Regions from separate parts of the Arthrobacter sp. NPDC056493 genome, predicted to be linked through region 2. Evidence: riboswitches for the same ligand, from Rfam matches in the RefSeq annotation. Region 2 holds a riboswitch; each other region holds the start of a gene.
The links. A riboswitch is a leader RNA that binds a small molecule or an ion and turns the genes downstream of it on or off. The one in region 2 is predicted to bind S-adenosylmethionine.
Positions count from the first base shown of each region.

Region 1 (7,305 bases), on a different contig from region 2:
CTCACCCCTGGGGGTGCGGCAGCTCATCGGTGATGTCTGGGAATGGGTTTCCGGGGACTTCGGTCCCCATCCGGGTTTCACCGCCTTCCCGTACCGGGAATACAGCGAAGTGTTTTTCGGATCTGACTACAAGGTGCTCCGGGGAGGGTCCTGGGCGGTCGATCCTGCCGCCTGCCGAGGGACGTTCCGAAATTGGGATTATCCGATCCGGCGCCAGATATTTTCCGGATTCCGCACGGCGCGTGACGCAGCCGGGACCGGCGGGCGTTAGCGGATGTGCCGCCATCTTGCCTATCTCGGGGTTCCGGTTCCGCTGGCGGAACTGCTGCTCACTCCCGGCAACGGTCTCCTGACACAGTCCTGGGCTCCCCGGCGCCAGAAGTACGGGACCGTAAACGCGGATGGTTTCGGTGTCGGCTGGTACGCGCCCGGTGATCCCGTGCCGGCACGCTACCGCCGTTCCATACCGATCTGGGCTGACAGGTCCTTCGCGGACGTTGCCAGGGTTACTTCCAGTGAAGCCGTGCTGGCGGCCGTCCGGTCGGCCACCCCGGGAATGTCGCCCGAGGAGTCGGCCGCTGCGCCCTATGCCCGGGGGCCCTGGCTTTTCAGCCACAACGGACGGGTCGAGGGCTGGCCGGATGCTGTGGCGGCACTGGCTGCCTCGCTTCCGGCGTCGCGCCTGCTGGCGCTTGAGGCCCAGGCCGATTCCGCGCTGCTGTGGGCTCTCGTCCAGGAACGGCTGGACGCCGGGGATTCTGCCGCGGAGGCCCTGGCGCGAGTGGTCAAGGATGTCTCCGCCGTTGCCGGTGGCCGCCTGAACTTTCTGCTGACCGACGGGACGGGCATAGCGGCCACGGCCGCCGGTGACACCCTCTTTTGGCGGATGGGTTCCGGGAACGTGGTGGTGGCGAGTGAGCCGTTCGACGACGGCCCCGGCTGGCACGAGGTGCCGGACAACTGCGTTCTGACCGCGACGGCCAGCCACGTCGACGTACGCCCAATTCACAACCTCACGAAGGAACAGGTAGCACCATGAGCCTCTCTTCCGGCCGCTCCGACATCATTCACCATCTGCCCCCGGACCACTTGGAGCGAAGCCTGCACAGCGACGTGCTCGCAGGGCTTGGCACGTCGCCGAAGACGCTGCCGCCCAAGTGGTTCTACGACAAGCTGGGCAGCGAGCTCTTTGAGCGCATCACGGGTCTGCCGGAGTACTACCCAACCCGCGCCGAACGTGAAGTGCTTGAGCTCTTTGCCGGCGAGATGGCTGCCGCGAGCCCGGCAGAGACCCTCATCGAGCTCGGGTCCGGATCCTCCAGGAAGACCCCGCTGCTGCTTGCGGCCCTGGGCCAGGCGGGACACCTTCGGCGCTACGTTGCCGTGGATGTCAGCGACAGTGCACTGCTGGACGCACGAAACGAATTGGCGCCCGCATTCCCCGGCCTTGCGCTCGACGCCGTAGCAGCGGATTTCGAAACCCAGTTACATGTGCTTCCCCGGGAGGGACGCCGCATGGTGGCATTCCTGGGCGGCACCATCGGTAATTTTGAGCCGGCCGCCAGGGCCCGCTTCCTCTCCGGAGTGCGGGAACTGCTTCACGGAGATGGCGGCTCGCTGCTGCTCGGCACTGACCTGGTGAAGTCGCCCGACGTCCTGGTTCCGGCATATGCCGACGCCGAGGGGGTCACCGCTGACTTCAACAGGAACGTCCTCCGGGTTCTCAACACCCAGCTGGGCGGTGATTTTGATGTGATGGCCTTCGAACATGTGGCCGTGTGGATGCCCCAGGAGGAGTGGATCGAAATGCGGCTGCGCGCCAGCAAGCCCATGCTGGTCCGGCTGCCGGGGGTGGGCATGGAAGTCCGTTTCCACGAGGGGGAGGAACTGCGCACCGAGATTTCCGCCAAATTCCGGCTTGAAGGAGTGGTCAACGAGCTGGAATCAGCCGGGTTCTCCGTCGCAGGGCAGTGGACTGACCGGCAGGGGCGCTTTGCCATGACGCTGGCAGAAGCCACCTGAGCTGACCGCCGGAGGGACCCGCCGATACCGGCGGGCTTCTATTGAAGGAGGCCTACCAGGCGCTGCACTTCGGCTTCCGTGTTGTAGTAGTGGACGGAGGCCCGCACCACCATTTCGGCCTCCGGCGGTGTCCCCGCGGGGAAGGAGCGGGGCGCCACCGAGACGTTGATCCGGTGGTCTGCCAGCAGGCGCCTGATGCCGCCAGCATCGCTGCCGGCCACCGTGAAGGTGACGATGCCGCAACGGGTGATCCCGCGGTCATGGACGGTGATGCCCCGTACTGACGCCAGTTCAGTCCGCAGCCGGTCAGCCAGCCCGGCCACACGCTCCTGCACGGCGTCCAGGCCCAAGTCCAGGGCGTAGTCGACGGCACGTCCCAGCCCCAGCCTTCCGGCGGCATTGCTCTCCCAGCTCTCGAAGCGCCGGGCATCGCTGCGGACTTCAAAGCCGGAGGACCCGGCTGGACGGGCGGAGTGCCCGTCCAGCATGGATGGTTCCAGGCGGTCGAGGAGTGCTGCACGCACGTACAGGAACGCCGTACCCCGCGGGCCGCGCAGAAACTTCCGTCCGGTGCCCGCCAGCACGTCGCAGCCCAAAGCCTGCACGTCCAGAGGCACCTGGCCCACTGACTGGCACGCGTCGAGCACAAACATCACCCCGGCGGCACGGCAACGCTTGCCGACCTCGGCCGCCGGGTTGACCAGGCCATTCGCCATGGGCACATGGGTCAGGGCCACCATGGCGACGTTTCCGCGCTCCAGTTCCAGCTGCAGGTGTTCCACGTCGACCTGTCCGTGCACATCATCTCGCAGAACAACAATCTCAAGGTCGTTGTGCTCCGCAAGCTGCCGCAGTGCGAGGACATTGCCGGCATATTCGGTGCTGCCGATCAGCAGCCGCCCGCGGGGAGTGAAGGGAAAGCTGTAGACCGCCGCCGCCCACGCCCGGCTGCCGTTCTCGGCAAGGGCTACCTCCTCCGGCCGGGCTCCGAGCAGCCGAGCCACCGAGGAATAGACGTTTTCAAGCCTGTCGTCGGCTTCCTCTGCCGCTTCATAACCGCCGATGTCCTCTTCGCGGCGCAGATGGCCGACGACGGTGTCCACAACAGGGGCGGGCATGAGGGAACTTCCGGCGTTATTGAAATGGACTACGCTCCGGAGCCCGCGGGTCTGCCTGCGCACCTCGTCGACATCGATTGGCATAGCCCACATCCTGCCTCACGCGGCAGGGCTGCGCCCAGATCTGCACCCTTTGCGTCAGGCCGCGCCGGTCCAGCGTGCAGGGGCGGCCGGGGCCGTCGGCCTCCAGTGCCCCGCGCCGCGGGCGCCGGCAGCTTCCGACGGCGTGCGCTTCTTTCCGAATCCCTGCCTGCCGTGGTCGGCCCGGGCCGGAAGAGCCTGGGCGGGTACCTGGGCAGCAGCAGCCGCCGGTACGGATCCCTGAACCTGCGGCGTCGCCGCGGAAAGGTCCGTGATGAGGCCCGTCCCGGCGCATTCGCGTACGTCGGCGATCCCGGCCGCAGCCGCGCGCTTGTCCTCAAAGGGAGCGGAGATTGCCAGTACCGTTCCATCGGGGGCCTTCAGCCGGAACCGGAACTGGGATTCTGCATCAACAAAAACTTCAAATACTCCGGCCATGGCGGTCCTTCCGGTCAGGGAGGCTGCACGCAGCGTCTTCGCGGCCGTGGCCCCGAACGCATCGCTGCGTCTGTCCTTGGGTGGGGTGCTGAACCGACAGGGGTTTGATCGGTTCATCGGTGTTATTAGAGTCTGCCCAGTGCACATGGAGCCTAACAAGACCATCCGTGTAAACCCTGGGTAAACCCTGTCTGTACACCCCACTAAACCGTGCCGCACCCCCGTTCTCAAGGACGGCCGAAACGAAGGTACGTGCAGCGCAACGCACGTTCACAGCCCGCCATTGAAGGTAAGAAAGCAGTCAGATCCCGAAGGAAAGGCCCCGAAGGGAAGGCTCCGACGGGCCGGATCCCGAAGGCAGGGATCCGGCAGCGTCAGATCTGCTTGATCGCCTGTTCCAGGTCGGCGATCAGGTCATCCGCGTCCTCCAGGCCCACGGACAGCCGCACCACTCCGTCGCTGAGCCCGATCGCGGCACGTCCTTCCGGCCCCATGGCCCGGTGCGTGGTGGTGGCGGGGTGGGTGATCAGGGACTTGGCGTCGCCCAGGTTGTTGGAGATGTCGATGATCCTCAGGGCGTCCAGCAGCGCAAAGGCGGCGTCCTTGCCCGACTGGCCTGCCGTCGTCGCGAGTTCCAGCGTGAGCACGGTGCCGCCGGCCTTCATCTGCTTCGCGGCCAGATCGTACTGCGGGTGGGACTTCAGCAGCGGGTACTTGACCCAGCTGACGGCGGGCTGGTCCTCGAGCCATTCGGCCAGGCGCAGCGCCGTGGCGGAGGAGTGGTTCACGCGGAGCGACATTGTCTCCAGGCCCTTGGTGAGGACCCAGGCATTGAACGCGGAGAGCGCCGGTCCGGTGTGGCGCATGAGCTGCTTGACTGGTCCGTCGATGAATTCCTTGGTGCCCAGGATGGCGCCGCCCATCACGCGGCCCTGGCCGTCGATGTGCTTGGTGCCGGAGTAGACGATTACGTCTGCGCCGAGGTCTCCGCAGCGCTGCAGCAGCGGGGTGGCGAAGACGTTGTCCGCCACCACCTTGGCGCCGGCGGCGTGGGCGAGTTCGCTGACAGCGGCGATGTCCACGATTTCCTGCATGGGGTTGGACGGGGATTCGAAGAAGACGGCCGTGGTGGGCACCGAGAGGGCGGCGCGCCACTGCTCGAGGTCCGGCCCGTCCACGAACACCGTCTCCACGCCCCAGCGCGGCAGGATTTCGTTGAGGATGACGAAGCAGGAGCCGAACAGGGAACGGCTGGCCACCACGCGGTCCCCGGCGCCGAGCAGGGCGCCCAGTGCGGTGAACACGGCGGACATGCCGGACGCCGTCGCAAAGCACGCCTCGGTGCCTTCGAGCAGGCGAAGGCGCTCCTGGAAGGTGGCCACGGACGGGTTGCCATAGCGCGAGTAGACGAAGCGCTCGTCCTCGCCGGTGAAGGCGCGCTCGGCGGCTGCTGCCGACTCGTAGACGAACCCCGAGTTGAGGAAGACCGGTTCGGTGGTCTCTTGGAAATTGGTGCGGTCAAGCCCGCCGCGGACGGCCTGGGTATCGGGGCTCCAGCCGGCGGCGTCGTGATTAAAGGTCAACTTAGTTCTTTCCCAGGTTTGTCGGCAGGCCACGGTTCTTCCAGCCGTTCACGGTGCGCTCACCGTAGCGGTCAGGCTCACCCTCGAAGCCTTCGAGAACGTTGTAGGCCGTGAAGCCGGCCTGCGTGGCGGCGGTGGCGGCAGCGATGGAGCGCTGGCCGGAGCGGCACAGGAACAGCAGCTCCACCCGGGTGTCCTCGGGCGCCTGCTGCTTCAGCTGCTCGACGAAGTCGGGGTTGGGAATGCCGCCGGGAAAGGTCCACTGGATGAAGAGCGGATCGTTCTCCGTGGCCTTGGTGTCCGGAATGCCGATGTGCGCCCATTCGCCCTCGGTGCGCACATCCACGAGGACGGCGCCTTCCTCGAGCTTTGCCCAGGCGTCCTGGGGGGTGAGGTCTCCGGCGTAGCTCATGCGTGCCCCTCGAAAGCCTGGGCGGTGAGGTCCTCGTCGGAGTCCAGCCGGTCCACGGCGGTGGCGACGGCCGCATCTGCGGTGGCGATGGCGGCAGGCAGGATGACGGCCTGGGCCACGATGACGCTGGTGCCGTTGAAGGTGGCTGCGGGGCTGCCGTGCAGCACGTATCCCTCGGCCAGGGCCGCCGTGATGCGCTCACAGAACTCGCGGTTGTCCGGCCCCGTGATCAGGCGGTAGGACAGCTTTTCCTCAGGTTTATCCTGCTGGGACGGCAGCGTTGCAACGGCGGGGGCGTCTGACACGACGGATCTCCTTTTCTCACGCTTGCAGCTCGAAGTGGTCGATATGCCGAGTATTCACCTGAGGCACCCCGCCGTGGAATGGAGGGTTGCCGACCGGCCAGTCAGGGCTTCATGCCGGTACTCATTACTCCCCAAAAACGTAACACTGACGACGGCGGCGCGCACCGCCGCCGCCGTCATGTTCCGTAACGCATCGGGCCCGGTGTGAGGCCGCGTTGCGGTTACAAAGCCGGTGGCCGGGAGGATAATGACGGAAGATGAACCGCCGTAACGCCGGATGAAACCAGGCCACAGTGAATGATTCGACCGCGAATACAGTGACTCCCATGCTGCACTTTGGATGGTTCGTGGGCCATGGCTTCGGGGTTCAGGGCTGGGGCACGCCCGGCTACGGAATCGGCTATGACTGGAAGAAGCCGGCCCCCTATCAGCATGCGGTCCGGGAGTTCGAGCGGGCGGGGCTGGACCTGTTCATCATCGAGGACTCGCTCACCGTCCCCGACACTTACGGGGGCAGCGCGGAGGTCTCGCTGGCGCAGGCGTCCTTTGCGCCGAAGCACGATCCGCTGGCGCTGGTGCCGTACCTGCTCTCCGCCACGGAGCACCTGGGCATCGTGCCCACCATCAGCGCCTCCTTCTATCCGCCCTTCACCGCGGCCCGGCTGCTGGCAACCCTGCAGCACTTCTCCAACGGGCAGCTGGGCTGGAACGTGGTGACCTCCGGCAGCGACCTCGCCGCGCAGAACTACGGACTGGACCAGCAGATCGAGCACGACCTCCGCTACGAGAAGGCCGAGGAGTTCGTGGACGTCGTCCGCAAGCTCTGGCGCAGCTGGGAACCGGACGCCATCCTGGAGGACACCCGGGCAGGCATCTTCGCGGACCACACGAAGGTCCGGCCGATCCACCACGACGGCGAGTTCTTCAAGGTCCGGGGACCGCTGAACACGGCACCGCTGCCGGAGGAGCCGGTGCTGGTGCAGGCCGGGGCATCGCCCCGGGGCAAGGCCTTCGCCGGGGCGAACGCGGATGTTGCCATTGCCCTGGCCCGCGGCGTGGACGGCATGAAAGCGTACCGGGACTCCATCCGCGCCGAAGCCGCCGGGGCCGGCCGGAACCCCGACGACGTCAAGGTGCTGTTTGTCCTCAAGCCCACCGTCACCAGTTCCAGGGCCGAGGCCGAGGAGTTGAGGGCTGCCCGGCGGGAGCTCACCCAGCGGGACATCGACAGCCAGCTCAACTCGATCTCCTACCTGTCCGTCATCGACTTCAGGCAGTTCGACCTCGACGCGCCCCTCCCCGAACTCAGCACCAACAGCAACCAGGGCACCCTGGAGCACTTCTCC
Region 1 covers NZ_JBHTSL010000010.1:57,050-64,354, forward strand. The annotation lists gene egtB (ergothioneine biosynthesis protein EgtB) at 1-271, shown strand, start outside; gene egtC (ergothioneine biosynthesis protein EgtC) at 275-1,039, shown strand; gene egtD (L-histidine N(alpha)-methyltransferase) at 1,036-2,022, shown strand; gene ACFQ50_RS06650 (aminotransferase class V-fold PLP-dependent enzyme) at 2,061-3,224, opposite strand; gene ACFQ50_RS06655 (YegP family protein) at 3,279-3,659, opposite strand; gene ACFQ50_RS06660 (O-succinylhomoserine sulfhydrylase) at 4,034-5,242, opposite strand; gene ACFQ50_RS06665 (rhodanese-like domain-containing protein) at 5,244-5,654, opposite strand; gene ACFQ50_RS06670 (DUF1737 domain-containing protein) at 5,651-5,959, opposite strand; SAM riboswitch class IV at 5,973-6,088, opposite strand; gene ACFQ50_RS06675 (NtaA/DmoA family FMN-dependent monooxygenase) at 6,286-7,305, shown strand, end outside.
Region 1: linked by a shared signal. The riboswitch ahead of ACFQ50_RS06670 (DUF1737 domain-containing protein) and the one ahead of ACFQ50_RS03525 (bifunctional o-acetylhomoserine/o-acetylserine sulfhydrylase) in region 2 are both predicted to bind S-adenosylmethionine.

Region 2 (7,305 bases):
TCGGGCGGCTACGTGTCCGGCCGCGGCGAAGTGGTGGCGATGCTCCGGCAGAAGGCCCGCCCGTACCTCTTCTCCAACTCCCTCGCACCGGCCATCGTGGCGGCCACCATCAAGGCCCTGGAGCTCGTGCAGACCTCCGGGGAGCTGCGGGCCGGCCTGTTCCGGAACGCGGAGCTGTTCCGCCGCCGGATGACGGAGGAAGGCTTCGAACTGCTCGACGGCGAGCACGCCATTGTGCCGGTCATGTTCGGCGATGCCGTGCTGGCCGCGAAGGTGGCCGACCAGATGCTCCAGCACGGGGTCTACGTCACCGCCTTCAGCTTCCCCGTGGTGCCGCGCGGTGCCGCCCGCATCCGGGTCCAGCTGTCCGCCGCGCACAGCGCCGACGATGTGGAAACCTGCGTCCAGGCTTTCGTCAAGAGCCGGGACGCGGTGGCGGCGCAGGCGCAGTGACCGAGTAGGCGCGGTGGCTGCGCAGGTTCGGGCCATCTGTAAAGATTGAGCCCATGGCATCAACCTATGACGTGGTCATTGTGGGCGGCGGGATCGCCGGGCTGTCCCTTGCCTCTGCGCTGGCCGGCAAGTGCACGGTTGCCCTCGTGGAGGCGGAGCAGCAGCTGGCGTACCATACGTCCTCGCGCTCGGCCCGGCAGCTGATTCCCAGTTACGGCCCGCCGGTGGTGCAGGAACTCACCGTCCGCACCCTGGAGCTGATCGCGGCGGACGATGCCGGGCGGCCCCACCCCGTGCTGTCCCCGCGGAGCTTTATGCTGATCGGGGACGAGGAGACGGTCCGGGCCGAGTCCAGCGGCGAGATGCGCCGGATCGGCCACGACGAAGCGCTTGGCCTCTGCCCGGCACTGAAACCGGAGTCCTTCTCCGCCGCGGGCCTGGACACGGGGTCCTTCGGGTGCGACGCCCCGGTGCTGCTCGAAAGGCACCGGGCGCGCGCCGAGTCCGCCGGTGTGGACGTCATCACCGGCGCCCGCGTCCATTCCGCCCAGCGGCTGGGATCAGGCTGGGAGATCGGCGCCGGGCAGGAGGGCTTCTCGGCCGGCGTTCTGGTCAACGCGGCAGGTGCCTGGGCCGATGAGCTGGCGGTGCTGAGCGGCGTCGAGAAGATTGGCCTGCAGCCGTACCGGCGCACGGCGGCGATTGTCGGCGTCGACCATTCTCTGCCGGAGGGCAGCCCGATGGTGGCTGCCGCCGACGATTCCTTCTACTTCCGCCGGGAAGGCAGCGACGTGCTGATCTCGCCGTCGGAACATGTTGCCAGCCCGGCGGAGGACGCACGTCCCCGTCCCGGGGACGTCGAGCGGCTCATCTCGCGGCTCAATACCTTGACGACGCTGGGGATCGGTTCCGTGCGGACGGCCTGGACCGGCCTGCGCACCGAGGCGGCCGACGGCGTCCCGGTAGTAGGGTTCGACGCCGAAGCCCGCGGGTTCTACTGGCTTGCCGGCCAGGGCGGCTATGGCTTCCAGACGTCGTCCGGCATCGCGGAACTGGCCGCGGCCCAGATCCTGGCAGGTCCAGGTGCCAGTGCCGGGCTGGAAACCAGCACCGGGCGGGATGCCGGTCCGGAATCCCGGACAGCGGATGCGCTGGCTGCGACGCGCTGGTCCATCCGGCGCTGAAGAATGGATCCATGAGCACCCTGATCACCAACATTGCCGAACTGATGACCCAGGACGCGGAGCACCGTGTCCTCAAGGACGCGGCTGTGGTGGTCGAGGGGGAGCGGATCTCGTGGATCGGCCAGGCGTCCGCCGCCCCGGCGGCCGACGACTCAGTGGATGCGGGCGGCCGGGCCGTGCTGCCCGGCTGGGTGGACTCCCACACACACCTCATTTTCGCCGGCGACCGAACGGCGGAGTTCGAGGCGCGGATGGCGGGGGAGGAGTACAGGGCGGGCGGCATTGCTGTCACTACCGGGGCCACCCGGAACACCGGCGACTACGACCTCACGCGGCTGGCCCAGGGCCGCGTTGCCGAAGCCGTATCGCAGGGCACGACGTACCTGGAGACGAAGACCGGCTACGGCCTGGACGTTGAGCAGGAGGCGAGGAGCGCACGGATCGCCTCAAGAGTGGCGGACGAGGTCACGTACCTGGGCGCGCACCTGGTGCCGGCCGGCGTCGATCCCGATGAGTACACCAAACTTGCCTGCGGTCCGATGCTGGACGCGGTCCGCCCCTATGTCCGGTGGGCCGACGTATTTTGCGAAAAGGGAGCCTTTTCGGAGGAGCAGTCCCGCGCGGTGCTGCAGGCCTGCCACGACGCCGGACTCGGGCTGCGGGTGCACGGCAACCAGTTGGGGCACGGCGCCGGCGTCCGCCTCGCGGTGGAGTTCGGCGCGGCGAGCGTCGACCACGTCAACTATCTTTCGGAGCAGGACATCGCCGGCCTCGCCGCCGGCTGGTCCGGCTGGGATGCCGCATCAGGAACGGGCCGGCGGGGAACAGTGGCCACCTGCCTGCCGGCCTGCGACCTCTCCACCCGCCAGCCGCTGGCCCCCGGCCGGCAGCTCCTGGACGCCGGCGTGCCCGTGGCGCTCGCGTCCAATTGCAACCCCGGCACGTCCTACACGAGTTCCATGGCGTTCTGCGTCACCACAGCCGTGCTCCAGATGGGCCTGAGTGTCCATGAGGCCGTCCGGGCGGCAACGTACGGCGGTGCTTTAGCGCTGCAGCGCGAGTCCGGAAACGACGCCGACGGCGAGCGGGCGGTGGGCTCCATCGCCGTCGGGCACCGGGCAGACCTGCACGTCCTCAATGCCCCCTCCGCCACCCACCTGGCCTACCGGCCGGGCATGCCGCTCACCCACGCGGTTTGGCGTGCAGGGGTGCGCGCACGGTAGTGTCGGGCGGGACCATAACCCGTGTAGTCCGCGGTGGACAGTGACGCAAAATGATCATTAGGGGTCTGATACAATCAAAAAGCGTCATTTTTCGTGACGTTTTTGGATCTTGAAAGGCCCTGCATGACCCGCACCGACCGACTGACGGCCATCCTTGATCTGCTTGCCGAGGCCGGCCAGGTGGAAGTCGAGGAGATCGTCACCCGGCTCGGCGTATCACCGGCAACCGCCCGGCGTGACCTGGACAGCCTGGCCAAGCGCCGGCTGCTGACGCGCACCCGCGGGGGCGCCACCACCGGCGCCCTGGCCTACGATCTTCCCGGCAGGTACAACCGGGACGACCACGCCGTGGCCAAGCAGGAGATCGCCCTCGCCGCCTCGGCGCTCATCGCCCCAGGCATGGTGATCGGGCTGTGCGGCGGCACCACCAGCACGGCCCTGGCGCAGATCCTGGCCACCCGCGAGGACCTCAACTCGCCGTCGAACCAGCCCACCCTCACGGTGGTCACCAACGCCATCAACATTGCCTCGCAGCTTGCCGTCCGGCCCAACATCAAGGTGATGGTGACCGGTGGCATCCTCAACACCCGGTCCTATGAGCTCGTGGGCCCGTACACGGACATCATCATGCAGAAGGTGGTGCTGGACATCGCCTTTATCGGGGTTAACGGCGTCGACGCCGAGGTGGGGCCCACCAACACCGGCGAGGCCGAGGCAACGGTCAACGCCCTGCTGGCCAGCCGCGCCAGCGTCTCCTACGTGATCGCGGATTCCTCCAAGGTGGGCCGCCGGGCGTTCGCCACCATGGACGGCTACAACTTCACCCGGCTCATCACCGACTCCGGTATTTCCGCGGCGGACAAGGCCGCGTTCGAGGCGCGCGGCACCGAAGTGATCGTGGCCGGCGCCTAACACCAGGCGCACAGGCGGCGGTGCCTAGAAGACCACGGGCGGGGCGTCCAGCACGGTTTCGTCCACCCGGCGGTCCACCCACTGGGTGAAGGGGGTGTCGAGTTCGTACTTGCCTGCGCCGTTTTGCACCAGCATCCGGATCTCGGCGTTTTCCGGGTTGTTGAGCGACTCGAAGTACTCCACCGACCAGTGGAACCAGCGCATGCAGAACAGGCGCATGGTCAGGCCGTGCGTCACCAGCAGTGCGTTGGGGGAGTAGTCCGGCTTGGACCAGTGCCGGTACAGCGTCTCCATGAAGGAGGAGATCCGGTCGTAGACGTCGGAGCCGGACTCGCCTTCACGGAAACGGTAGAAGAAGTGGCCGTAGGCGTTGCGGAGTTCTTTCTGGTCCTCGATGTCGCCGGAAATCTGGAAGTTGGCCCAGTCTTGCTCGCGCAGCCGCGGCTCCTCGATCACCCGCTCCGTCAGGGAGCCAAGATTCAGCGCCTCGAGGGTCTGGTAGGCGCGCAGGTACGGTGACACGTAGACGCTCACCTGCCGGCCGTCCAGCTCGCGGCGGATGCGCTCCCCGGCGGCCTTCGCCTGCTCCAGCCCCAGCTCCGTCAGCGGAATCCGGTAGTCGGGCACCCTGTTGTAGATGGAGGTGTCCGCGTTGGCCGCCGACTGGCCGTGCCGGATCATGATGATTTTCCCGGGAGCGCTCATAGTTCCCCAGCATAGGGTGAGCCCGCGGCCGGACAGGAACCGACTGGCCAGACGGTTGCAGGAACCGGGAAGCCTGACAGGAAAGTACCAGCAGGTGCAGGCAAGATAGGAACATGTTGGTTCCCTCCCGCCGTCGGCTGCGGTTTGAAGTATGGATCGTCCTTGGCTTGTCGCTGGGACAGTCCGCCGTCTACTCGGTGGTGCAGCTACTGGACAAAATGACCCGGGCACCACTGGCGCAGGGGACGTCCACGCTGAACAGGTCGCAAAGCACCCGCGAGTATTTCGACCTGACCTACCAGCTGCTGGACATCATCTTCGCCCTGGTGCCGGTCCTGCTGGTGATCTTCTTCCTGACCGACCAGCGCCAGGCGAAGTCCGGGTCCGGCCATGACTCCGGCTCCGCGTTCCGGAAGCTGGGGTTCAACTTCGCCCGGCCTGGCAAGGACCTGCTGCAGGGTCTCGGGCTGGCCGCCGTGATCGGCATTCCGTCGCTGGGCCTCTACGCTGCCGGGCGGGCCCTGGGCATTACCACCGCCATCATCCCCAGCGGACTGGACGCTTACTGGTGGACGGTGCCCGTGCTGGTTTTGTCTGCGGTGCGCCATGCGATCGTGGAGGAGGTCATTGTGGTGGGCTACCTGCTGGACCGGTTCAACAAGTTCGGCTGGTCCATGCCCCTGGCGATCTTTGTGTCCTCAATGCTCCGCGGCAGCTACCACCTGTACCAGGGGTTCGGGCCATTCATTGGAAACGCCGTCATGGGCGTGGTCTTCGCCTGGGTCTACACCAGGACCCGGCGGGTCATGCCGCTGGTGATCGCGCACGCGCTGCTGGACATCGTCGCGTTCGTGGGGTTCAGCCTGTTCGGCAAAGCCGTCGGCCTGGGCTAGTCCGGGCCCGCGGTGGGCGGCCCGGATGATCCGGCCCGGGTTAGTGCCCGGCCGTTAAAAATGATTCGGCCGCCATCGGCGGGTGACGTCGTTGGCACCCGCTGATGGCGGCCGAAGTGGAGGGCAGAAAGCGCGTCAGATGGTGACGGCGCCTGCTGCGGTTTCGAACGTGACGGAGAGGATGCCCGGCGTACCGTGCGGGGCCACCCAGTTCACGGCGACGTCCTCAAGCGGCCGTTCGACGGGCTCGCCGAGCCACTCGGTCACGCGCTCGGCAGAGCCCGCGATCGTGAGGCTGGACATCTTCACGTTGCTGTCATAGGCGTTGGACGGGTGCAGGCCCGGATCGCCCTCCCACTTCAGCATGTACGGCACCTGCGGGTCCGCGATCAGGCCCAGGATGCCGATCTGCTTCCAGACCAGCTCCCGGCCGTCGGGGAACTTGCGGTTGCCGTTGACGGCGGAGCGGCCAAGGCGCTCCTCGAAGGGGGCGAGGTCGTCAACTTCGACGCACCACCCCATCCAGCCGCCGCCCGCCGCGGACCGGGCGCGGACGGCCTGGCCGAACGGTGCCTTGTCCGACGCCGGGTGGTCCAGGACCTCAACAACTTCCAGGTACTTGTGGCCGGCCAGCGGAATAATCATGTTCCGGGTTCCAAACCGGGGGTGCACCCCGCCCTTTACGGCTTCGACGCCGAGGGCAGAGGAGATACGTTCGGTGGTGGCCGCGAGGCCATCGTGTTCACAGGCGTAAGAGACGTGATCCATGCGCATGCCCTCATCTTGGCACTTTGTGACGGGCCTCTCAGCTTAGGGTCGCCTAACCTTGCAAAAAGTCCATACTTTGACGAAGTTCGTCACAAAGCTGTGCGCGTAACAGGGCCATTCCTACACTGATCGCAGGTCATGAGTGCCAGCGATGAAAGCCCCGGCTCGCTGGCCGGCAACCCTCCACCGCGGCGGGGTGCCCCGGGTGAAGACCTGGCTACGCGGCGCCCGCCGCGCGGCAAGCGCGGGCCTGTGCCGGGACCAGCACATGCCCCTAAGCAGAGGAGCCTGCATGTCCAACGCATGGTCATTCGAAACCCGCCAGATCCATGCCGGCCAGGTGCCTGACAACGCCACCGGCGCGCGGTCGCTGCCGATCTACCAGACGACGTCGTTCGTCTTTCCCAGCGCTGAAAGCGCGGCCGACCGCTTCGCGCTGGCCGAGATCGCGCCCATCTACACGCGGATCGGCAACCCGACCCAGGACGCCGTCGAACAGCGGGTCGCCAGCCTGGAAGGCGGGCTTGCCGCGCTGCTCCTGAGCTCCGGCCAGGCCGCCGAAACGTATGCCATCCTCAACGTCGCCGAGGCCGGCGACCACGTGGTGGCCAGCCCCAGCCTCTACGGCGGCACCTACAACCTGCTGGCACACACCCTGAAGAAGTTCGGCGTGTCCGTCACCTTCGTGGCCGACCCGGACAACCTGGAGCAGTGGCGCGACGCCGTGCAGCCGAACACCAAGCTGTTCTTTGCGGAGGTGGTGTCCAACCCCCGGCAGGACGTCCTGGACATCGAAGGTGTTTCCCGGACCGCGCACGAGGCCGGCGTGCCGCTGATCGTTGACAACACCCTGTCCACGCCCTACCTCATCAGGCCGCTCGAGTGGGGCGCGGACATCGTGGTGCACTCGGCCACCAAATACCTGGGTGGACACGGGGCCGCCATTGCCGGTGTCATCGTGGATTCAGGCAACTTCGACTTCAGCAGGGACCCGGAACGCTTCCCGGGCTTCAACACGCCGGACCCCACCTACAACGGCCTGGTCTACGCCCGCGACCTCGGCGCAGGCGGTGCCCTGGGAGCCAACCTGTCCTACATTCTCAAGGCGCGGGTCCAGTTGCTCCGCGACCTGGGCTCCGCGGTGTCCCCGTTCAATGCGTTCCTCAT
Region 2 covers NZ_JBHTSL010000005.1:63,874-71,178, forward strand. The annotation lists gene ACFQ50_RS03490 (glycine C-acetyltransferase) at 1-453, shown strand, start outside; gene ACFQ50_RS03495 (NAD(P)/FAD-dependent oxidoreductase) at 507-1,637, shown strand; gene hutI (imidazolonepropionase) at 1,649-2,860, shown strand; gene ACFQ50_RS03505 (DeoR/GlpR family DNA-binding transcription regulator) at 2,984-3,772, shown strand; gene ACFQ50_RS03510 (histidine phosphatase family protein) at 3,797-4,477, opposite strand; gene ACFQ50_RS03515 (CPBP family intramembrane glutamic endopeptidase) at 4,591-5,370, shown strand; gene ACFQ50_RS03520 (VOC family protein) at 5,506-6,144, opposite strand; SAM riboswitch class IV at 6,273-6,389, shown strand; gene ACFQ50_RS03525 (bifunctional o-acetylhomoserine/o-acetylserine sulfhydrylase) at 6,431-7,305, shown strand, end outside.

Region 3 (7,305 bases), on a different contig from region 2:
GATGCTGCGGTGCAGCACCTGGACCACTCGGCCGCGGCGCTGGCTGTTGCCGGGGTGGGCCTGGTCCAGGGAGCGGCGACGGGCCTCGTGGTGGCGCCCAACCAGGCCCTGACGCTGGGGCACGCGCCGGCCGGGACCGCCGGGGTGGCTGCCGGCTTCTACCAGCTGAGCCAACGGTTCTCGGCGGCGCTGTGTTCGGCCGCCGTGGCCGGGCTGTTCCTGCACGCAGGATCCGGTTTAGGCAGTGCTGCCGGGTCCGTGGCCGCGGGCAACGGCTACCGCGGCGCCTTCCATGACGGCATCATCCTGTGTTCGGCCCTGACCGCCGTTGCCATCGCCGCCGGCAGCCTCGACTGGATCCGGACCGCGGTGGTGCGCCGCCGGAACGGCAACGCCACCCGCCCCGCTGTAGCGGAACGGACGGCATCGGCGGAAGGGACGGCGTCGGCGGACCAGGCTTTGGCGGACTCCCGCTAGACGGCCGCCGGCTGGGCCGGCTCGTCGATTTCCACCGTCGGCCCGCTGGCGGGAACCCCGGCGTCGCGCAGTGCCGGGAACCCGCCGTCGACATGCACGGCACGGGCGTAGCCGAGCAGCCGGAGTTTTTCGGCCACGGGACGCGAGCCGTTGACCGAGCCGCAGAAGACGACGATCTGCTGGTCCGTTCCGGTCACGCCGGTGAGACGGGCGGGGGAATCCGGCCCAAAGTCCTGTGCCACGTTCTCGCGGTCCACCACGACAGCCGCCGGAACGCTGCCTGTGCTGGCCCTGCCCTTGTCGCTGCGGACGTCGATCAGGAGGGCCCCCGCGCCGATAAGCCGTGCGGCTTCATCGGCGCTGATCAGCTGCGGATCGTTGGTGGTTTGTTCGGTGCTCATTTGGTGCTCCTTCGAATGTTTGTTAATGATGGGAAGGGTGTCAGGACAGTCCCCAGGCCTGCGCGAGCAGCTCCTGGGACCGGATCCGGTCGGACTGGTGGTGGGTGATGGTGGTGACCAGCAGTTCATTGGCTCCGGTGGCGCGCTGCAGGGTGCGCAGCCCCTCCGCCACCTGCACGGGGTCGCCCACGAAGCGGGTGTCCAGCCTGTCCTGGATGAGGTCCGCTTCGGCCGGCTCCAGCTCCGGCCGGCGTTCGGCATCCTCGGGCGCGGGGTAGGGAATGGCGCCGCGGCCGGTCCTGATGCTGTGGACCCAGTCCGCGTACCCGGCTGCGATGGTCCTGGCCCGGGATTCGGTCTCAGCCACCACGACGTCGGCGGAAACGGCTACGTACGGCTCAGCCAGGGTGGCGGACGGTTTGAAATGCGACCGGTATTCGCCGACGGACTCCAGGACCGCGGCCGGGGCCACATGATAGTTCGCCCCGAAGGGCAGGCCGAGCTTTCCGGCGAGCCGGGCACTGGGGCCGGCGCTGGACCCGTGGATCCAGAACCCGGGAGCGTGGCCCTGCGCCGGGTGGACGGTGACTTCCGTGCCCTGCGCTGCGCGGTATTCGCCGGCGAAGAACGCGATGATGTCCTGGACGTCGTTTTCGAAGTTGTCCGCATCACCGGCCACCCGCCCCAGCAGATCGGCCTGGACCTGGAAGCGCTCGGGAAACTTCCTGCCGAACAGCGGCCGCGGGGCCGGGATCACCAGGCCGTCCACCACGCGGTTCCCCGAAGGGCCGGAGGAGGCCGGCGAAGGGGCCAGCGGAGCGGGAGCCCCGGCCTCTTCGGCCGGCACCTTGGGCACCCCGGACCTGCCAAAGCCGAGGTCCACGCGCCCCGGGTACAGGGCGGACAGTGTCCCGATGTTTTCGGCGATCTGCACCGGCCGGTAGTTACCCAGGATGGTGGCCGCCGTTCCCACCCGGATGCTGCTCGTCGCCGCGGCAATGAGGGCGGACAGGACGTGCGGGGCGGAGCCGGCAACGCCCGGACTCAAGTGGTGTTCGGCCAGCCAATAGCGGCTGTACCCCAGCGCCTCTGCCGAGACGGCCAGCGCAATGCTGTTCCGCAGGGCGTCTGCGGCAGTCTGGCCGGCGGAGACGGGGCTGAGATCAAGGACCGAGAGGGGAACCGCGGAAGGCTTGGGCATGGCAGAACACTACGGAGCGTCCGGCGCCGGCCAAACTCCTCCGTCACCGTCCTCAACGTCCGGAAACCGGGGGTAACCGGAGCCCAAAATCCGTCACAAATGAAGGCTGCGCATGACGGAATGCACCGCTGCTTGACGCGGTATTTCCCGAATTGACACCACGAGACCGGCGGTTTGGAAAAGTCCGGCCAGCCCTCCTAGATTCAACGTCTAGGTCCAGAGTCAGCACGCCAAGGACCGGCTCGTGCTGCGGCAACCCTCAGGCATTTGATGGCGGGGTGCTCCGGAAACAGACCTGGCCGCATTGCGGCAAGTGAATGTCGAGACGGCCGTCCGCGGCCCCTAAAAAGAGGGAACCATGCCTTCATTACCCACACCCAAAAACCGTTCCGCCGTGCTCGGCATCGAGCTCGACGGGGACGGCGCACACCCGGCCGCCTGGCGATTCGCCGCGCACGAGCCCGGCGCGTTGCTCACCGGCAGCCGCATCCGGGAAACCGTCCAGGCAGCGGACATCGCCGGCTTTCACCTGGCCACGTTCAGAGACTCACGGACCACGGACACCGGGGCCGCCGGAGTCGCGGGACGGATAGATGCCGTGCAGCGTGCGGCCTTCGCCTCGACGGTAACAAGGTCGATCGGCCTGGTGCCCGAAGCGGGCGTGGTCTACACGGAGCCCTTCCACGTGGCCACCCAGCTGGCGAGCCTGGACTATTCCTCCCGCGGCCGGGCAGGGTGGCTGGTCAGCGCAGAGAACACGCCGCAGGAAGCACGTTCCGTGGGCCGCGACCAACTTCCCGCCGGGGAGGCCGGCGCGGAGGCGGCGGACGTCGTCGAAAGCGCCCGGCGGCTGTGGGATTCGTGGGAAGACGACGCCGTGATCCGGGACGAGGCCACCGGCCGGTTCCTCGACGCGGGCAAGCTGCACTATGCGGATTTCGAGGGAAACCGGTTTTCCGTGAAGGGCCCGTCGATCATTCCGCGCCCCTTCCAGGGGCAACTGCCGGTAATTGCCCCGGCGGCGCTGCTGCCCGCCGTCGAAGCCGACGTGGCGCTGGTAACCGCGGCCAAGCCGGAGGAGCTGGCGCCAGCTGCGGAGGCTGCAAGGAACGCCGGCGCCCCGCGCACACTCCTGGAACTGGACGTGGTCCTCGACGCCCGTGGCCAGCGGGCAGCCGACCGGCTGGCCGAACTGGAAGCGCACGAGCCATGGCAGGGCGGCGCCCGCTACGTGGGAGACGCGGCCGGGCTGGTGGAGCTCCTCGCCGAGCTGTTCCAGCAGGGCGACGGGGTCTGGATCAGCCCCGCGGTGCTGGACACCGACCTTCCGGAGCTGGCCGCCCTGGTGCTCCCGGAACTTCGGCGCAGCGGCCTGCTGTCCAGCCCCCTCCCGGGCAGCACCCTGCGTGAATCCTTCGGCCTGCCCCGTCCCGCCAACCGCTATGCCGCCGCCGCGGCCCTCTAGAGAGGCCAGACCCATGAGCACCCCCTCGCGCACTGCCGGTAACGGCCAGATCCAGTTCGGCGTCTTCTTCCAGGGCGTCAACCACACCACAGTCTGGCGTGATCCAGAGAGCGGATCCCAGACCGACTTCGAATCTTTCCGCCGGGTGGCACAGACCGCAGAACGCGGCCTCTTCACGGCCTTCTTCCTGGGCGAAGGGCTGCGGCTCCGCGAACACCTGGGCCGGATCCACGAGCTCGACGTCGCGGGCCGGCCGGACGCGCAGACGGCCCTCGCGGCCCTGGCTGCAGTGACCACCAACATCGGACTCGTGGCCACGCAGAACACCACCTACAACGATCCCGCCGACCTGGCCCACCGGCTGTCCAGCCTGGACCTTCTCTCGGGCGGCCGGGCGGCGTGGAACATCGTGACCACGGACAACGCCTGGACCGGTGCCAACTTCCGGCGCGGCGGGTTCCTGGCTCACGAGGACCGCTACATCCGGGCCGAAGCATTCGTCCAGACCGCCAAAGCGATCTGGGATTCCTGGGCTGACGGCGCAATCGCCGGGTCCCGGGGCTCCCGCAGATGGCTGGCCGAGGACGGCATCACCTCCGTCCGCCGCAAGGACGCGAGTTTCGACGTCGAAGTCACCGGCCGCCTCCCGCGCTCCGGCCAGCAGCACCCGGTCCTGTTCCAGGCCGGCGACTCCCCGGACGGGCGCGACTTCGCGGTCCGCAACGCCGACGTCATCTTCTCCCGGCACGCCGGGCTGGAGGAGGCCAAGAAGTTCCGGGAGGACATTGTGGCCCGGACGCTAAAGGCAGGCCGGCCGGCGGATGACGTCAAGATCTTCCCGGGACAGGAGTTCATCCTGGCACCCACCGCCAAGGAAGCGGAGGAAAAGCACCAGTGGGTCCGCGAACGGCAGGTGGGTCCGCAGACCGCCATTGCGTTCCTGGAGCAGTTCTGGGGCCGCACCCTCAGCGAATACGACCCCGACGGCCCGCTTCCCGACGTCGACCCCGTCGTAGACGTCACCGACCCCACCCGGGGCAACGCGTTCCATGGAAAGAACGCCCGGGAGCTTGCCGCGGAGTGGCGGGCCGAGGCGAAGGAGAAGGGGCAGTCCATCAGGCAGTTCGTCTCCGGCCGCGCCCAGCTCAACGGCCGGGGCCTGGTCGGTTCCTACGACGACGTCGCCGACCTGCTGGCCGAATACGCCCATTCCGGTGCCGTGGACGGTTTCAACATCACGCCCTGGATCGTCCCCTCCGGACTCGACGACATCGTCAACGAGCTTGTCCCCAGGCTGCAGGACCGAGGGGTCTACCGGACCGGATACGAGGGCACCACGCTCCGCGAAAACCTGGGGCTCCGCGCCCCGCTGTCACACCGCAGCGGCTCCCTGGCATCGGTGGGCACCAACGAAAACGAGGAAGTCGCATGACCACCCGAAACATCCACGCTGCTTCCACCCGTCCTGAACCGGCCAGGGCACGGCGGATCGGCAGGACAGCGGCCGCCGGTGCGCTGCTGGGAACCGTTACGCTGCTGCTCGCCGCGTGCGGCGGAACGTCCGACGCCGGATCCCAGCCGGGTGCCAGCGGCACCCCTGTCCGGGGCGGCAACCTCAATTTCGCGGTTTCCGTGGACCGCGGGTGCATCGATCCGCAGCAGGTGGGCAACAACGACGCGATCGCCGTCGCCCGCCAGACGGTGGCGTCGCTGACCTCCCAGGACCCGGACACCGGCGAGATCGTGCCGTGGCTGGCCGAGAAGTTTGAGGCGAACAAGGACGCCACGAGCTTCACGTTCACGCTCCGGAGCGGGGCCACCTTCGCCGACGGGACACCCATTGACGCCCAGTCGGTCAAGACCAACTTCGAGGCGATCAAGGCCCTCGGCGCCAAAGCCACGCTGGGTTCCACGTACCTGAGCGACGTCAGCGGCATCACGGTCAAGGATCCGAAGACGGTGGTGGTGGATTTCGCGAAGCCGAACGCCCAGTTCCTGCAGGCCACCTCCACCTTCACCCTCGGGCTGCTCTCCCCGGCGTCGGCGAAACTCAGAGCGGCCGACCGGTGCGCCGGCAAATTCGACGGATCGGGCCCGTTCACCGTGAAGAGCTACACGGTGGACAAGGAAGCAGTCCTGCAGCGCCGGGCAGGATATGCGTGGCCGGCCTCCACGAACAGCAACAAGGGTGAGGCCTACCTGGACACCGTCACCTTCAAGATCATCCCGGAAGCAGGCAACCGGACCGGCAGCCTGCAGTCCGGGCAGATCGATGCCACAGCGGCCATCTCCGCTGCGGACATCAAGCTCTTTGACGGCAACGGCTTCTGGAAGGAGACCAGGGCGAACCCGGGCGTGGTCTACAACCTGTACTCCAACGAGTCCACACCGAAGCTCAAGGAGACGGCGGTGCGCCAGGCGATTTCCAAGGCCATCAACCGCGAGGAAATCACCAAGACGCTGCTGACCGAGGCAGACCAGCCCGCCAAGGGAGTGCTGTCCCACACCACCCCGTTCTTCCAGGACTTCAGCGATCTGCTGAAGTTCGATCCCGACGGCGCCAAGAAGCTCCTGGACGACGCCGGATGGAAGCCCGGAGCGGACGGCATCCGCGCCAAGAACGGCCAGAAGCTCTCCTTCTCGGTCACCTACTGGCAGTCGCCGAAGGAAGTGCTGGAACTCGTGCAGCAGCAGCTCAAGGCGGTGGGCATCGACCTTCAGCTGAAGTTCACCACCATCGCTGACGTCACGGCAGCCCAGGCGAACAAGGACTACGACTTCTCCTACGGCAACCTGACCCGCAGCGATCCGGATGTCCTGCGGACCGTCTTCGGCGCCAACACGGCCCGCGGCGGCAGCAACCTCCGCTCTGCTTTGCCGGTGGACACCACCCTTGGCGAGCAGGCAGCCGCACTGGACAAGGGCGCACGGCAGAAGCTCGTGGACCAGGCCCAGGAGACACTCATCAAGGACGCGCACTCCATCCCGCTGTACGAGCTCTCCACCACGATCTCCGCCAGCGAGAAGGTGCACGACCTGAAGTTCGAGGCCTCCAGCCGCCTGGACTTCTACGACGCCTGGCTGGCCAAGTAGTGTTCCGCTACATCGGGCAACGTCTCTTGCAGGGTGCCTTTGTTCTCTGGGCGGCCTACACCGTCTCCTTCTTCATCCTTTACCTGCTCCCGGGCGACGCCGTCAGCATCATGGCCAGCGGGGACGAACAGAATTCCGTGGACCCTGCGCTCGTGGCGAAGCTCCGCAGCGAATACGGGCTGGACCGGCCGCTACACGAGCAGTACCTCATCGCCCTGGGCAGGGCCCTGCAGCTCGACTTCGGCATCTCCATCAAGAACGGCGTGGCTGCCACGCAGTCCGTGGCCGAGGTCCTGCCGGAAACCATCAAACTGGCCGCCGCGGGATTCGCCCTGGCCGTACTGCTCGGCAGCGCCCTGGCCACCGCGGCCACCTTCAGCCGGAACCCCTGGGTGCGGCAGGCCCTCGGCTCGCTGCCCCCGCTCGGGATCGCCGTGCCGACGTTCTGGATCGGGCTGCTGCTCCTGCAGCTGTTCTCCTTCCGGCTACGGATGTTTCCGGCGATCGGCAACGACGGCGCCGCCAGCATCGTCCTGCCGGCACTTACCCTGGCGATCCCGACGGCGGCCGTCATCGCCCAGCTGCTGTCCCGCAGCCTGCGGCAGACCCTCGGCGAGCCGTACATCGAGCAGGTCCGGGCCAAGGGTGCCAGCGAAGCACTCATCAAC
Region 3 covers NZ_JBHTSL010000048.1:18,795-26,099, reverse strand. The annotation lists gene ACFQ50_RS17655 (MFS transporter) at 1-477, shown strand, start outside; gene ACFQ50_RS17650 (rhodanese-like domain-containing protein) at 474-878, opposite strand; gene ACFQ50_RS17645 (LLM class flavin-dependent oxidoreductase) at 919-2,079, opposite strand; SAM riboswitch class IV at 2,293-2,401, shown strand; gene ACFQ50_RS17640 (LLM class flavin-dependent oxidoreductase) at 2,438-3,544, shown strand; gene ACFQ50_RS17635 (NtaA/DmoA family FMN-dependent monooxygenase) at 3,558-4,976, shown strand; gene ACFQ50_RS17630 (ABC transporter substrate-binding protein) at 4,973-6,637, shown strand; gene ACFQ50_RS17625 (ABC transporter permease) at 6,637-7,305, shown strand, end outside.
Region 3: linked by a shared signal. The riboswitch ahead of ACFQ50_RS17640 (LLM class flavin-dependent oxidoreductase) and the one ahead of ACFQ50_RS03525 (bifunctional o-acetylhomoserine/o-acetylserine sulfhydrylase) in region 2 are both predicted to bind S-adenosylmethionine.